Regions from separate parts of the Noviherbaspirillum sp. FW303-A3 genome, predicted to be linked through region 2. Evidence: riboswitches for the same ligand, from Rfam matches in the RefSeq annotation. Region 2 holds a riboswitch; each other region holds the start of a gene.

Region 1 (4,471 bases), 2.0 Mb from region 2:
TGGCGGCCGCACCCATGACGGTCAGTGCCGCGGACACTTCGGAATAGCCGGCGACGGATGCTGCGTCGCCGGCACTTCGCGCAATGCGATCGCGACCTGTGCATCGGACGTCAGGATGTGACGGGCCAGCCACCGGTCGAGGAAGACTTCAAGTTCGCCGGCAAGACCTTCGCGTCCGCTGTAAGCCTCACGCTGCAGGTTGCGAAGACGGTACGAAATGAGCTCATGCTCGAACCGGTGATCCTCCAGTCCGGGAAACCTCGCTGCTTTCATCAAGGCTTCCTCGCGCGCGAAATGCGTCAGGGTATAGTCCATCAATTCCACCATCACCTCACGCACCAGCAAGTCTTTGCGTGCTTCCCGAATGCCGGCATGGAGCCGGTCCGCAATCTCGAACATGCGTCGGTGGTCGGCGTCGATCTGCGCGTGGCCGACGAGCAGGATGTCGGACCAGGCAATGATCGGCCGGAGGGATGAGGAGTGAAGATCTTGCACGGTAGGGGACGGATGTCATTTTTGGGGCATTAAAGCATCGGCGCACACTTCATTCATCCCATGAATATGGGGTGCCTTCGCGCCAATCGGGTACCTGCTGGAACATGTTTGAAAAAGGGTGATCCAGGTCAAGAAATACGGCGCATCAATTGGTTGATGCATGGAAACTATGCCGCTTGTTCCGTCTGATCAATGCTGTTTTTGTAATTTCCAGGTGCGCGTATACACTGAAAATCGCGCGCGACGGGTCAGCACGCGTTTCAATCATGCTGTACTGGAATAGGGGCTTCCATGAGCACAGCCGCCAGCACGAAGATCGCCACAATCGAAGCCATTCCGTTGCGTATCCCGTTTACCGCAGGAGGCCGGTCGGATACCGGCGCCTGGGGCGGCAAGGACCTGAAAACGGTCGATTCCCTGGTCGTGAAAGTCACCACGGAGCAGGGGCTGGTCGGCTGGGGAGAAAGTTTCGGCTTCACTGCAGTCCCGGCGGTGAAGGCCGCAGTTGACCGGATCATCGCGCCGCTTTGCATCGGCCGCGATTGCTCGCTGATTGAGAAGCTCATGCATGAGCTTCAGGTGACGCTGCACATCTTCGGGCGCAGCGGCGCCATCATGTTCGGTTTGTCCGCGCTGGATATTGCGCTATGGGATTTGGCAGGCAAGATCGCTGGCCAATCCGTGCATCAGCTGCTCGGCGGCAGCGACACGGACAGCCTGCCCTGCTATGCCAGCCTGATCCGCTACTCGGACCCCGAACTGGTGCGGGAAAATGTCCGTCGCGCATTGAACGATGGCTACCGGTATCTCAAGCTGCATGAAGTGGCGATTGGCTGCGTCGACGCCGCGCGCCAGGCAGCCGGGGACGATATCGAGATCACCCTCGACGTGAACTGTCCGTGGACGGTGCGGGAAGCGCTCGATATGGCCGGCAGACTGCGGCCCTATCACTTGCGCTGGCTCGAAGAGCCGGTATGGCCTCCCGAAAATGTCGCCGGCCTTGCACGCGTGCGCCGCGAAGGCGGCATTCCTGTTGCTGCCGGCGAGAATGCATCGACCCTGATGGAATTCCAGCACCTGCTGCAAGCGGAGGCCGTCGATTTCGTGCAGCCGAGTCCGGCAAAGATGGGCGGCATCACCGAATTGCGCAAGGTATTCGCATTGGCCAGCGCACACAACACGACCGTCATGGTGCACACGTTCTATGACGGTCCCGGACTGCTCGCCAGCGTGCATGCGAGCGCCGCACTGGGCGGTCCCAATGCGCTGGTCGAGTGGCGCTACTTCGACCTGGAGGCGCAGCTGTACGGCGACGCCATCATCCCCAAGCGCGGCGCCATCGAGGTGCCGCAGGGGCCCGGGCTTGGCATTGAGCCGGATCAGGATGTCATTCGCGATTACCGCATGACCTGACGCGGCAGCGGGTGAACGAGGGGGTATTGCTGATCCTGTCCACGTCTCCACACCCTGCGCGGGCATCGCGTAATGTTGCGTTATACTGCCGTCACTTTAGGTGACTTGCTCCTTGTTTGCGAGCGAGTGAAACGGGAAGCCGGTGACTCTGAGCGATCAGGCATTCCGGCGCAGCCCCCGCTGCTGTAAGCCTGACGACTCCGAAAACACCACTGTGCATTGGCATGGGAAGGTCGGGGAAGGATGAAGGCGAGCCAGAAGACCGGCCTGAAGCATAGCCGCACCAATCCCCGGGGTGATGGGAAAGGTTTCATTGATGTCTGCCGTCCGGCAGGCTCGCGTGAGCTTTTTTCTCCTGGCCTGGTGCCTTTCAGTACACCGTCAGAAGAATATGCCGGCCCGCTCAACCGACTTTCATTTCGCCCGCTATCTGGTCTGCGCCATCCTTCTTGCCGCAGGCGCGCAGAGCTGGGCCGCAACCTTGTTCGGAGTGGTAACCGAACGTGCGGCGCCAAACGCCATCGAAGCCGCACACCGTCACCTCGCAAGTCACCCCGATGATCGCATCGTGCTGCGCACGCCAGCGCAACTGATGGCCGCGAGCGACAGGCAGCTCGGCCAATGGATAGGACAGGCTGACAGCGTGCTCGCGGCCGCTGTTTTCGGCGACCCGGCGCGTCGTCTGAAGGATGCCCTGGAGCGCCATGCACGCCCGCACACTGCCGTGCTCGCCATGAATGGGGAATCCAGCTTGAACCTGATGAGCCGCAACCTCGGTGCGGATCGCTCCGGAAGCCTGGGCAACTTCCCCGCCGATACATTGTTCCAGCTGGCACAGGAAAACCCGCCCGTATCGGCCTTGCATGCAGCCGGCGCCCACCCGACAGCCCGCCGGTGGCTGGCCGCCCGCCAAGTTTGGCAGGCCTGGGGCAGCGAAAACATGGCGGCGCTGTTTGCTCATCTGCTCGACCCGCGGCAGTCGTTGCCGGTCCCGAAGCCGGAGCCGGCGTTGCGCATGCGCGTCGGCGGCAAAGAGTTCAGTGACACATCGGCGAGGAGCGCAGGGGCATCCCTTGGATTAGGCCCGATGCACAGCGTCGTGGTCTTGGACCTCGCCAACATGGATGCCGGCACGCCCGCTGCGCTCTGCCAACGCATCGAACAGCGCGGCCTGCCGTGCGTGCAGATCCTGACCCGTTGGGGAACGGCATCGCGCGATGTGCTGGAACGCTTGCCCGAGCTGATTGCACCGGCACGGCCCGCTGCGCTGATCGTATTGCAGGACTTCGTCGTAGGCGCCGCCGAAGGGCGGGAAGCGGTGATCGACGCCTTCAAGAAACTCGATGTACCCGTTTTCAAGGCCATCCGTCTGACTGAACGCAACGCAACCCAGTGGCGTCTGTCGCCGGACGGACTGCCTGCCGACTCCGTTCAGTATCGTGTTGCCCTGCCTGAATTGCAGGGTATCGGCCAGCCCGTCGTCGTCTCGGCGCTCGGCAGAAGCCGGCTGGATCGCGTGACGGGCATCGAGACACGCCCGCCCGTCGCACTGGATGCGGAAATCAACCTCCTCTCGGCGCGTGTCCATCGCTGGCTGACGCTGCGCGGCAAGGCAAATCGCGACAAGCGTATTGCCATCATCTATTACAACCATCCGCCTGGCCGCCAGAACATTGGCGCCGACAACCTCGACGTACCTGCTTCCTTGTTCGACATGCTGCATGCCCTGAAGGCAGCCGGTTACACGACAGGCGAGTTGCCTGCTTCGCCTGAAGCCCTGCTCGACCGCATCATGGCGCACGGCGTAAACCTGCCGGAGGATCGCAGCGCACTGCGCGAGCTTGGTGCCTCTGTGGCCAGCGTCCCGGCTGCCGATTACGCCCGCTGGTTCGCGACGCTGCCGCGCCGCGTACAGGGCGAAATGATGGACGGTCCCCTCGGCCGCCTGCATGCCGAGGTGCTCGAAGCGGAGGCGGCCAATGAGCGTGCCGCGGGCCGCAAACGGGCCGACGCCATACTGAAGGAATTGCGGCATCTGGTTGAAGGCGCGGACCATCCGAAACGGCAACAAGCTATCCGCGATCTGGAGGCACTGGACACCGGCTATCTCGCCTGCCTCGCCGACAATCCGCAGCGCCGCTGTGCCGCGCTTGCCGCGACCGTCCGCCGCCTGACCGGCTACGGGATTGAAGGCCTCAAGGGTTGGGGCGCGCCGCCGGGCAGGATCATGGCCGACAGCGGAAAGCTGCTGGTGCCGGGCATCGTCTTCGGCAACATTTTCATCGGCCCGCAACCGCCGCGCGGCTGGGAGGTTGACGAGGAACTGTTGCACGCCAATACCAGCGTCACGCCGCCGCACCAGTACCTGGCGTTCTATCATTGGCTGCGTGACCGGTTCAAGGCCGATGCACTCGTGCATGTCGGCCGGCATTCGACATATGAATTCCTGCCGGGGAAAGCCGTCGGACTGGCAGCGGACGACTATCCCAGCCTGATCGCAGCCGATCTGCCCGGCATCTATCCTTACATTGTCGATGGCGTCGGCGAAGGCACCCAGGCCAAG
Region 2 (4,471 bases):
GTGGCGGAAAACGTATCCCCGTATCCGCAAAGCGTCACCTGGCAGATGGTGGAAAATTTCCTTGCGGAGGGGGCGGCGATCAACGTCTTCGCACGCCAGAACGGCTGTGCGCTGCATGTGATCGACGCCGGGGTCAACCACGACTTCGGTTTTCGTGACGGATTGATCGACAGGAAGGTGGCCAACGGGACGCGCAATTTCCGCGTCGAACCGGCCATGACCGCGGACCAGTGTGCGATGGCGCTGCGCCATGGCCATGCCTTGGCGGCGACACTGCAGGGCAATGTCGTGGGCTTCGGCGAAATGGGCATCGGGAATACAAGCGCGGCAGCCGCCTTGATGCACAAGCTGACCGGCGTGCCCGTCGCCGGATGCGTCGGCGCCGGCGCCGGGCTTTCGCAGGACGGCGTCGAACACAAGCGGCGTGTCATCGAGCAGGCAGTGGCGCGGTATGCCGTCGTCAACGAGCCGATGGATATCCTTGCCACGTTCGGCGGCTTTGAAATCGCGATGATGGCGGGCGCCATGCTGGGCGCAGCGGAACGCCGCATGGTACTGATGATCGACGGCTTCATCGTGACCAGCGCCTTGCTGGTTGCCGCGCGCCTGCAACCCGCGATCCTCGACTATTGCGTGTTTTCGCATTGTTCCGACGAACGCGGCCACCGGCACATGCTGGAGCATTTCGGCGTCCGTCCGCTGCTCCAGCTCGGGCTGCGCCTCGGCGAAGGCAGCGGATGCGCGCTGGCGATACCGCTGCTCCATGCCGCGGTCAACTTCCTGCGCGAAATGGCGACCTTCGAGTCCGCGCAGGTCAGTTCGGCGGACAAGTAAGGCGATGCAATCGTCCACGCCAGCCGTCGGGCGCGCCGTTCACCAGGTGCGCCTGTTCTTTATTGCGCTGCAGTTTTTCACGCGCCTGCCGATCCCGCGCTGGGTCGGGTTCGAGGCGGACTGGCTGCATCAGGCGAGCCGCTATTTTCCGGCGGTAGGCGTAGTGGTGGGTGTGGTCGCATCTGCGATGTACGCGCTGGCGCAGATGGTGTGGCCGCCGGTGGTTGCAGTCCTGGTGTCCATGGCGGCCGGCATCTATCTCACCGGCGCATTTCACGAGGACGGCTTTGCCGACACCTGCGATGGCTTGGGCGGCGGCGTCACGAAACAGCGCGTCCTCGAAATCATGACCGATTCGCGCATCGGTGCATACGGTGCGATCGGCATCGGCCTGCTGCTTGCGGTCAAATGCGTAACCTTGTCAGGATTGCCGGCGAAGGCCGCCATTGCGTCGCTGCTGCTTGCGCATCCGCTCTCCCGCCTTGCATCGACGGTGCTGATCTGGAAGCTGGATTACGTCAAGCAGGAAGGGAAATCCAAGCCGCTGGCACAGCGCATGTCCAATGCCGAATTCGCCGTCGCCGTGGTGACGGTCCTCGCAGTATTGATGCTGGTCGTGTCGACCGGATTTCTTTCCTGGCGCGCTCTTGTCGCAGGTACGGCCGCGGCTGCATTGTCGGCATGGTGGCTGGCGCGCAAATGCGTTCGGCGCTTGGGCGGTTACACCGGCGATTGCCTCGGAGCGATCCAGCAGTTGAGCGAAGTCGCGTTCTATCTCGGCGTGCTCGCCGTCGCGGCAAGGTAATGCGCCTCTACCTTATCAGGCACGCGCGGCCGGTCGTGCAAGAAGGCATCTGTTACGGCAGCACCGATTTGCCGGTCGAGGAAGAGCATCAGAATCTAGTGCTGGCGCAACTCGTTCCTGCTTTGCCCGCAGGTGCAGGCGTCTTTTCCAGTCCCTTGAAACGTTGCCGTCACCTTGCATCAAGACTTGCGCTTGGCCGCGGCGAACCTGTATTCGATGCGCGCCTCGCTGAAATGCATTTCGGGGCGTGGGAAATGCAGGCCTGGAATGACATTCCTCGAACCGAGGTCGATGCATGGGCAGCCGACCTGACGCATTATCGACCCGGCGGCGGAGAATGCCTGCTCGATGTGGCGAGGCGTGTGCGCGCATTCCATGACGAACTGTGCGTACAGCGGGCAAATGCCGCAATTGTTGTCGCTCACGCCGGCACGATACGCCTGCTGCATGCCGCTACACAATGCAACTCGCCGGAAGAGATGGTGACCCTTGCCGCCCGCATTCCGAACCGCATCGCCTATGGCGAATTGACTGCAGTCGATTGCCAAATAAATAACAATCACGGCAAGTGACTCTTTTTCTTGTCGGTCTGTATTGCAAGCCTTAAAATGTGCAGGTTTTGGTGCCCGCGCGCATGTTCATGCGCGCAGTTAAACGGGAAACACGAGGCTTGCCAGCAAGCTAACGTGTGCTGCCCCCGCAACGGTAAACAAGCGTCACCCGGAATGCCTCGTCAGCGCATTCCTCATTGACAAGCGTCCTTCAAAGCCACTGTGCAGCCTGCATGGGAAGGTCGGCCGCTTCGCCTTGTCAGCCCGGATACCGGCCAGAACAGGTGGAAGTGTGCGGACGGGGATCTTCGCGATGCGAGCGGCATGCCTTGCGGCGTGTTTCGTTTCCTGATCGACAAACCTGTCCGGACTTCTGTTCATCCAGCCTGCGGGGAAGCGGGCTGGTTGTCTTTCTCTGGAACCTTGTCATGACATCACCCGTTCTTCTGCGCGCAGGCAAACCGCTTGCGATGGCTGTCGCCGTTTCCGCGGCATTTTCCGTTTCCTCCTACGCGCAGGAAAAGAAACTCGATTCCGTCGTCGTCACCGCGACACGTTCTCCCCAGATCGCCAGGGAAGTCCTGGCCGACAACGTTGTCATTACCGCTGAGGAAATCGCCAAGTCGGGCGGCACCTCTATCGCCGATGTGCTGCAGCGCCAGCGCGGCATCGAGATCTCCCGCAACGGCGGGCCGGGCACCCAGTCGTCCGTGTTTATTCGCGGGACCGACAACAAGCAGAACATTGTGCTGATTGACGGCGTACGCGTCGGTTCAGCCACCAGCGGCGGCGCGAGCTGGAATGCGATTCCCTTGTCCCAGATCGACCGCGTGGAAATCGTTTACGGCCCGTTGAGCACCATGTACGGCGCCGATGCCGTTGGCGGCGTGATCCAGATTTTCACGAAGCAGGGTGACGGCGCGCCGGCACCGAGTGCCTCTGTCGGCGCAGGCACCTACGGCACGCGCAGCGCCGAAGCAGGCGTGTCCGGTTCCAGCGAAGGTTTCCGCTACGCGATCCGCGCGGCCCATGAGCGTTCCGACGGCTTCTCGGCGACCAAGCCGGGGAATTTTTCTTTCAATAGGGATCGTGACGGCCATCGTAGCAGCAGCGCGAGCGGACAGTTCAGCTATGCGCTTGCGCAAGGTCATGAAGTCGGAGCCACTTTCCTGCGTAACCTGCTCAAGACGCAATTCGATTCCGGTCCGAGGATGGACGACCGCTCGCGTTATGAAGTGGCGACCTATAGTGTCTTTGCAAAGAACAAAATCCTTCCCAACTGGGACAGCCATGTGCAGCTTTCGCAGTCGAACGACTACAGCTCCAGCGTCGCGTCCTTTGGCAATCCGGTGTACGACACGACCCAGAAGAGCATCAGCTGGCAGAACAACTTCGCCATCGGCAAGACGGATGTGATCCAGGTCATCGCCGAACATCGCAACGAAGAGGTTGACTCAAGCGAGTCTGCCCTGACCCGTGAACGTACGACGAACTCGATCGCCGCCGCATACCAGATGCGGCGCGGCGCGCATCTTGGTGCAGTCAGCCTGCGCAACGATGACAATTCGCAGTTCGGTTCACGGACGACTGGCAGCCTGTCCTACGGCTATCGCATTACAAGTGCACTGCGGGTCAATGCAAGCGCAGGCACCAGCTTCCGCGCGCCGACCTTCAATGAATTGTATTTTCCGGGATTCGGGTTTGCCAACAACCGTCCGGAGAAAGGGCGCAATGCGGAAGTCGGCGTCTATTACGAAGACGGCAAGGCGCAATACAGCGCGGTTTATTACCGCAACCGACTCACCGACCTGCTCGTAAATACGCCTGTTTGTCCGGTGGAAGCCGCCACGCATCCCTTCGGTTGCGCATATAACGTCAACAAGGCGCTGTTGGAAGGCCTGTCGTTCGGCGCCAGTCGCAGCATGGGCAACTTTACCGTTCGTACCTCGCTCGACCTGCAGGATCCCAAGGACGAAACGACGGGTCGCCAGCTTGCGCGCCGCGCGAAAAAGCACGGCACGCTGGCAGTGGATTACAAGTCCGGACCGTTGGTTTCCGGCGGCGAACTTGTCTTTTCCGGCGATCGTTTCGATGACGCGAACAACCGCAATCGCATGGGCGGCTACGGTTTGCTTAACCTCTACGCGGGATACGACCTTTCGAAGGACTGGAACCTGTTTGCACGCTGGAACAATGTGCTCGACAAGACCTATGAGCTGACCCGCCTCTACAACACCGCCGGCTCCAACGTCTTCGTCGGCCTGCGCTACGCGATGAAGTA
Region 3 (4,471 bases), 930 kb from region 2:
TGTCATCGGCATTGTCGTCGACAGCGTATCGGATGTCGTCGCACTCTCGCCTGACGATGTCAAGCCGGCGCCGGAAATGGGCACCGCGCTCGACAGCAACTACCTCAAGGGGCTGGCCACGATCGGGGAACGGATGCTCATCCTCCTCGACATCGACAAAGTGGTCAATGACGAAGTGCTCGGCCTTGGCACGGCCCTTCGTCACGCAGCCTGATAACCGCGTTCCAATCACCTCGACAGGGAGATATCGTGAATCTTTCCAAGATGAAGGTCAGCCACCGCCTCGGCCTCGGTTTCGGCATCGTGCTCGTCATGCTCGCATTTATCGCCGCGCTCGGCATACTCCGGATGCGGCAGATAGATGATCGCGTCGACGAAATCGTCAACGACAACGTGTACAAGATGGGACTCCTGCAGGATATGTCGGAGGCCGTCCACGTGGTTTCGCGCATCACCCGGACCGTCGTCCTGCTTCAGGATGCGGCCACTATCGAAACGGAAATCGCCAAGATCGTCGAAATGCGCAAGAAATACGACGACGCCGCGGCGGCACTGGACAAGACGCCCGCAAGCGAAACCGGCAAGGGATTCCGGACGCGTATCAGTACAGCCATGCAGACCGCACGCCCGCTCAATCAAAAAGTCATTGAACTGGCGAAAGAGAACAAGGATGCCGAAGCAACGCAATTCCTGATGGAGACCGCTGCGCCGGCTACCCGGAAATGGCAGGAGGCGCTGGACGAAAATATCAACTTCCAGAAGCAAAACAACACGAAGGACGCCCAGGCCGCCGACGAAGCCTATGAGAGCGCGCGATTCTGGATGCTCCTGCTGTCCGCCCTCGCGCTCGTGGCCGGCATTTCTGCTGCGGTGACCATTACACGCGGGCTTGTCAGGCAATTGGGCGGCGAGCCGGCCTACGCCACCGAGATCGCCAACCGCATCGCAAGCGGCGACCTGACAGTCAATGTTTCTCTGCGCAAGGATGACAATACGAGCATGCTGTCCGCAATGAAAGCAATGCGCGACAGCCTCTCCAATATCGTCCAGGAAGTACGCAAGGGAACGGAATCCATCGCCTCGGCCTCCAGCCAGATCGCGACCGGCAACCTCGACCTCTCCTCACGCACTGAAGAACAGGCAAGCTCGCTGGAAGAAACTGCCTCGTCGATGGAAGAGCTGACCTCCACGGTGAAGCAGAACGCCGACAATGCCCAGCAGGCGAACCAGCTCGCGATGTCCGCCTCCGAGGTGGCAAGCAAGGGCGGAGCGGTCGTTTCGCAAGTCGTCGATACGATGGGTTCGATCAATGAGTCGGCAAAGAAGATCGTCGACATCATCGGCGTCATCGACGGCATCGCCTTCCAGACCAATATCCTTGCGCTGAATGCCGCAGTGGAAGCGGCCCGCGCCGGCGAACAGGGCCGCGGCTTCGCGGTAGTCGCCGCCGAAGTGCGCAACCTGGCGCAGCGTTCCGCCTCGGCCGCCAAGGAAATCAAGGCGCTGATCGACGACTCCGTCGAGAAGGTGGATACCGGATCGCGGCTGGTGGACCAGGCCGGCACGACGATGACCGAGATTGTCGACAGCGTCAAACGCGTGACGGACATCATGGGCGAGATCATGGCGGCCAGCACCGAGCAGACGGCCGGCATCGAGCAGATCAACCAGGCCATCTCGCAGATGGATGAAGTCACACAGCAGAATGCATCGCTGGTGGAAGAAGCGGCTGCAGCGTCCGAATCCCTGCGCGAACAATCCGCATCGCTTGCGGGTGTCGTCAGCGTGTTCAAGGTCGCGGGCGGCGTCCCGTCCGATCAACCGGCAGTCCGGGAGATGCGCGCTCCCGCAAAGCACCTGGGCCGCAAGACCACCTCCAGCACGGCCGTCGCCGCGCAACGCCGTACGGAACCCCGCCAGCTGGTCGCACTGAAGACCGGGACAAATGATGAATGGGATGAGTTCTGACGCCGTCAAGCGGCATTGAAAGCAGCCAGCCGGACAAGCCGGCTGGATTCCTTGGTCAAATCCACTCCGTATTGCCCTCGTGTCATATGTGTAATAGCATTCGGCCCGCCGCGGACATATGCTGCGGCAGATTTTCTTCAGGTGCCCGCAAGGGAGAATCGGGAAGGCGGTGCGATTCCGCCACGTGCCCAACGCTGTGAGGAGGACGGGCAGAGCTGAATGCCACTGGCGCGAGTCGGGAAGGCGCTCTGCACGGATGAATCCGAGTCAGAAGACCGGCCTGAAGATCGACAGCGGCTGCAAGGCCCGGCAGCCGATACTTTTCCTGAAGGGGAATCCATGGAAAACCAGACCATCCAGACCGAACACCAATTTTCCGATGCGGCCCGTGCCGCAGTTTATCAGGCCATTTTCAGCCGCCGGGACGTGCGTGGGCAATTTTTGCCCGATCCCGTTCCCGACGAGGTTTTAAGCCGGGTATTGATGGCAGCGCACCATGCTCCTTCGGTGGGCTTCATGCAGCCCTGGAATTTTCTGCTGGTCCGCTCGCAGGAGGTGAAGCAAAGGGTCCACGACGTATTCAAGAAGGCCAATGACGAAGCTTCGCAGATGTTCGACGGTAACAAGCGCGACATCTACAGCAGCCTCAAGCTCGAAGGCATCCTCGAGTCGCCGGTCAACCTTTGCATCACCTGCGATCGCGAGCGCACTGGCCCCGTTGTGGTGGGGCGCACCCATATCCGGACCATGGATCTCTATAGCAGTGTCTGTGCCGTGCAAAATCTATGGCTGGCCGCCCGCGCAGAAGGCCTGGGGGTGGGCTGGGTGAGCATCTTCAACCAGGACGACTTGCAGGATGCACTCGGCATCCCCCGTAGCATTACCCCGGTCGCCTACCTCTGTCTCGGCTATGTCAGTCATTTCTACCAAAAACCGGAACTGGAAAGCGCAGGTTGGTTGCCCAGGCTGCCCATAGACCAGCTGGTGTATTTCGATCAGTGGGCCCAGAAGCCAAAAGCCGACGAAACGCTAATCGATCACTTGCGCCAACAGCAGGCGACCATTGAAGTACGCGGCAATAATGGGCCGGGGCTGAAATAGCCTTTCCGGCATGGCAGGTTGGGCTGCAAAGCCCGACCTTCTGAACATGCGACCTAACTCGCGACGGCTTCATGCCAGGTTATTTGCTTGCGCGGCGCCCTGAATGCTTTCCGAGAGCCGCGTGCGCAACTCCGTCTTCAGCACTTTTCCGTAGTTGTTCTTCGGCAGCTGCCCCACAAGCAGGTAACGTTTCGGCCGCTTGAAGCGCGCGATCTGTTCCAGGCAGTGCCGGTCCAGTAACTCCTCTGTGACTTCCGCGCCGGCGGACGGAACAACAAAGGCCACCACCACCTCGCCCCATTCCGGATCGGGCGCACCGACAACGGCCGCCTCGGCCACGCCCGGGCAAGTCAGCAGCACCTCCTCCACTTCGCGCGGATAGATATTGGAGCCCCCGCTGATGATGAGGTCCTTGCTGCGGTCTTTCAGCGTGAGGAAACCGTCCGCATCCAGGCACCCGACATCCCCGGTAAACAGCCAGCCATCGCGAATGGCGGCGGCTGTCGCGGCGTCATTGCGCCAGTAGCCGGCCATGACGCTGTCGCCCTTGACCAGCACTTCGCCGACGTCTCCTGCGGGCAGGTCGCGCCCGTTCTCGTCAGTGACGCGGACCTGCACGGGCGCCTGCGCAATGCCGACCGAGGCAATTCGTTCGAGATAGCGAGGATGGCCGGAATCCGCGAGGTGACGGCGCGACAGTGCGGTGGCGACCATCGGCGTTTCGCCCTGCCCGTAGATCTGCACGAAGCGCGGCCCCATCACGCGCAGCGCCCGCTGGATGTCGGCCACGTACATCGGCGCGCCGCCGTACACGATGGTCTTGAACGAACGGGCTGCGCCCTCCGGCGACAGGCCGGTTTGCTCCGCATGGTCCACCAGGCGCTTGACGATGGTCGGCGCGGCGAAGGTGGAAAGCGGTCCGGCCGCCCTGCCCAGATCAAACAGCTCTGCGGGGTCCACGCCGCCCGACGCCGGCACCACATGCCGCGCGCCGGCCATGAGATGCGGAATTGCATACAGGCCCGCGCCATGCGACATCGGGGCGGCATAGACGATCGCGTCCTCCGGCGATACCGCATCGACATCCACGAAATACGTGAGCCCCATGGTCATCAGGTTGCGGTGGGTGATCATCACGCCTTTGGGCCGGCCGGTGGTGCCGCTGGTGTAGAACAGCCAGGCGGTGTCGTCCTGTGCGCGTTCGGCAACCGGGATGGCCATCGGGTCCGATGCCGCGGCAAGCAGCATATCCGCCTCAGGCGATTCGATGTCCACCTGGCGCTCCAGTCCGGCCAGCGCATCCGGTGCGACATCTTTGGTTACGAAACCCCAGCGCGCTCCTGCATTGGCGATGATCCATTCCACTTCCCTGGCATGGAGCTTGGCGTTGACCGGCACGACC

Evidence for each region. Region 2 has a riboswitch for cobalamin ahead of AC3WOY_RS20515 (TonB-dependent receptor domain-containing protein). Riboswitches for the same ligand answer to the same signal wherever they lie in the genome.
Region 1: it holds a riboswitch for cobalamin, as region 2 does, so the genes downstream of both, AC3WOY_RS11250 (cobaltochelatase subunit CobN) here and AC3WOY_RS20515 (TonB-dependent receptor domain-containing protein) in region 2, are expected to answer to the same signal.
Region 3: it holds a riboswitch for cobalamin, as region 2 does, so the genes downstream of both, bluB (5,6-dimethylbenzimidazole synthase) here and AC3WOY_RS20515 (TonB-dependent receptor domain-containing protein) in region 2, are expected to answer to the same signal.

What each region holds. Positions count from the first base shown of each region.
Region 1 covers NZ_JBYTAZ010000001.1:2,294,256-2,298,726, reverse strand. Annotated here, with positions in the region: gene AC3WOY_RS11260 (bacteriohemerythrin) at 22-495, opposite strand; gene AC3WOY_RS11255 (mandelate racemase/muconate lactonizing enzyme family protein) at 787-1,908, shown strand; cobalamin riboswitch at 1,990-2,193, shown strand; gene AC3WOY_RS11250 (cobaltochelatase subunit CobN) at 2,300-4,471, shown strand, end outside.
Region 2 covers NZ_JBYTAZ010000001.1:4,269,263-4,273,733, forward strand. Annotated here, with positions in the region: gene cobT (nicotinate-nucleotide--dimethylbenzimidazole phosphoribosyltransferase) at 1-834, shown strand, start outside; gene AC3WOY_RS20505 (adenosylcobinamide-GDP ribazoletransferase) at 839-1,639, shown strand; gene AC3WOY_RS20510 (histidine phosphatase family protein) at 1,639-2,211, shown strand; cobalamin riboswitch at 2,243-2,484, shown strand; gene AC3WOY_RS20515 (TonB-dependent receptor domain-containing protein) at 2,619-4,471, shown strand, end outside.
Region 3 covers NZ_JBYTAZ010000001.1:5,202,050-5,206,520, reverse strand. Annotated here, with positions in the region: gene AC3WOY_RS24875 (chemotaxis protein CheW) at 1-214, shown strand, start outside; gene AC3WOY_RS24870 (methyl-accepting chemotaxis protein) at 265-1,968, shown strand; cobalamin riboswitch at 2,091-2,266, shown strand; gene bluB (5,6-dimethylbenzimidazole synthase) at 2,308-3,069, shown strand; gene AC3WOY_RS24860 (class I adenylate-forming enzyme family protein) at 3,139-4,471, opposite strand, start outside.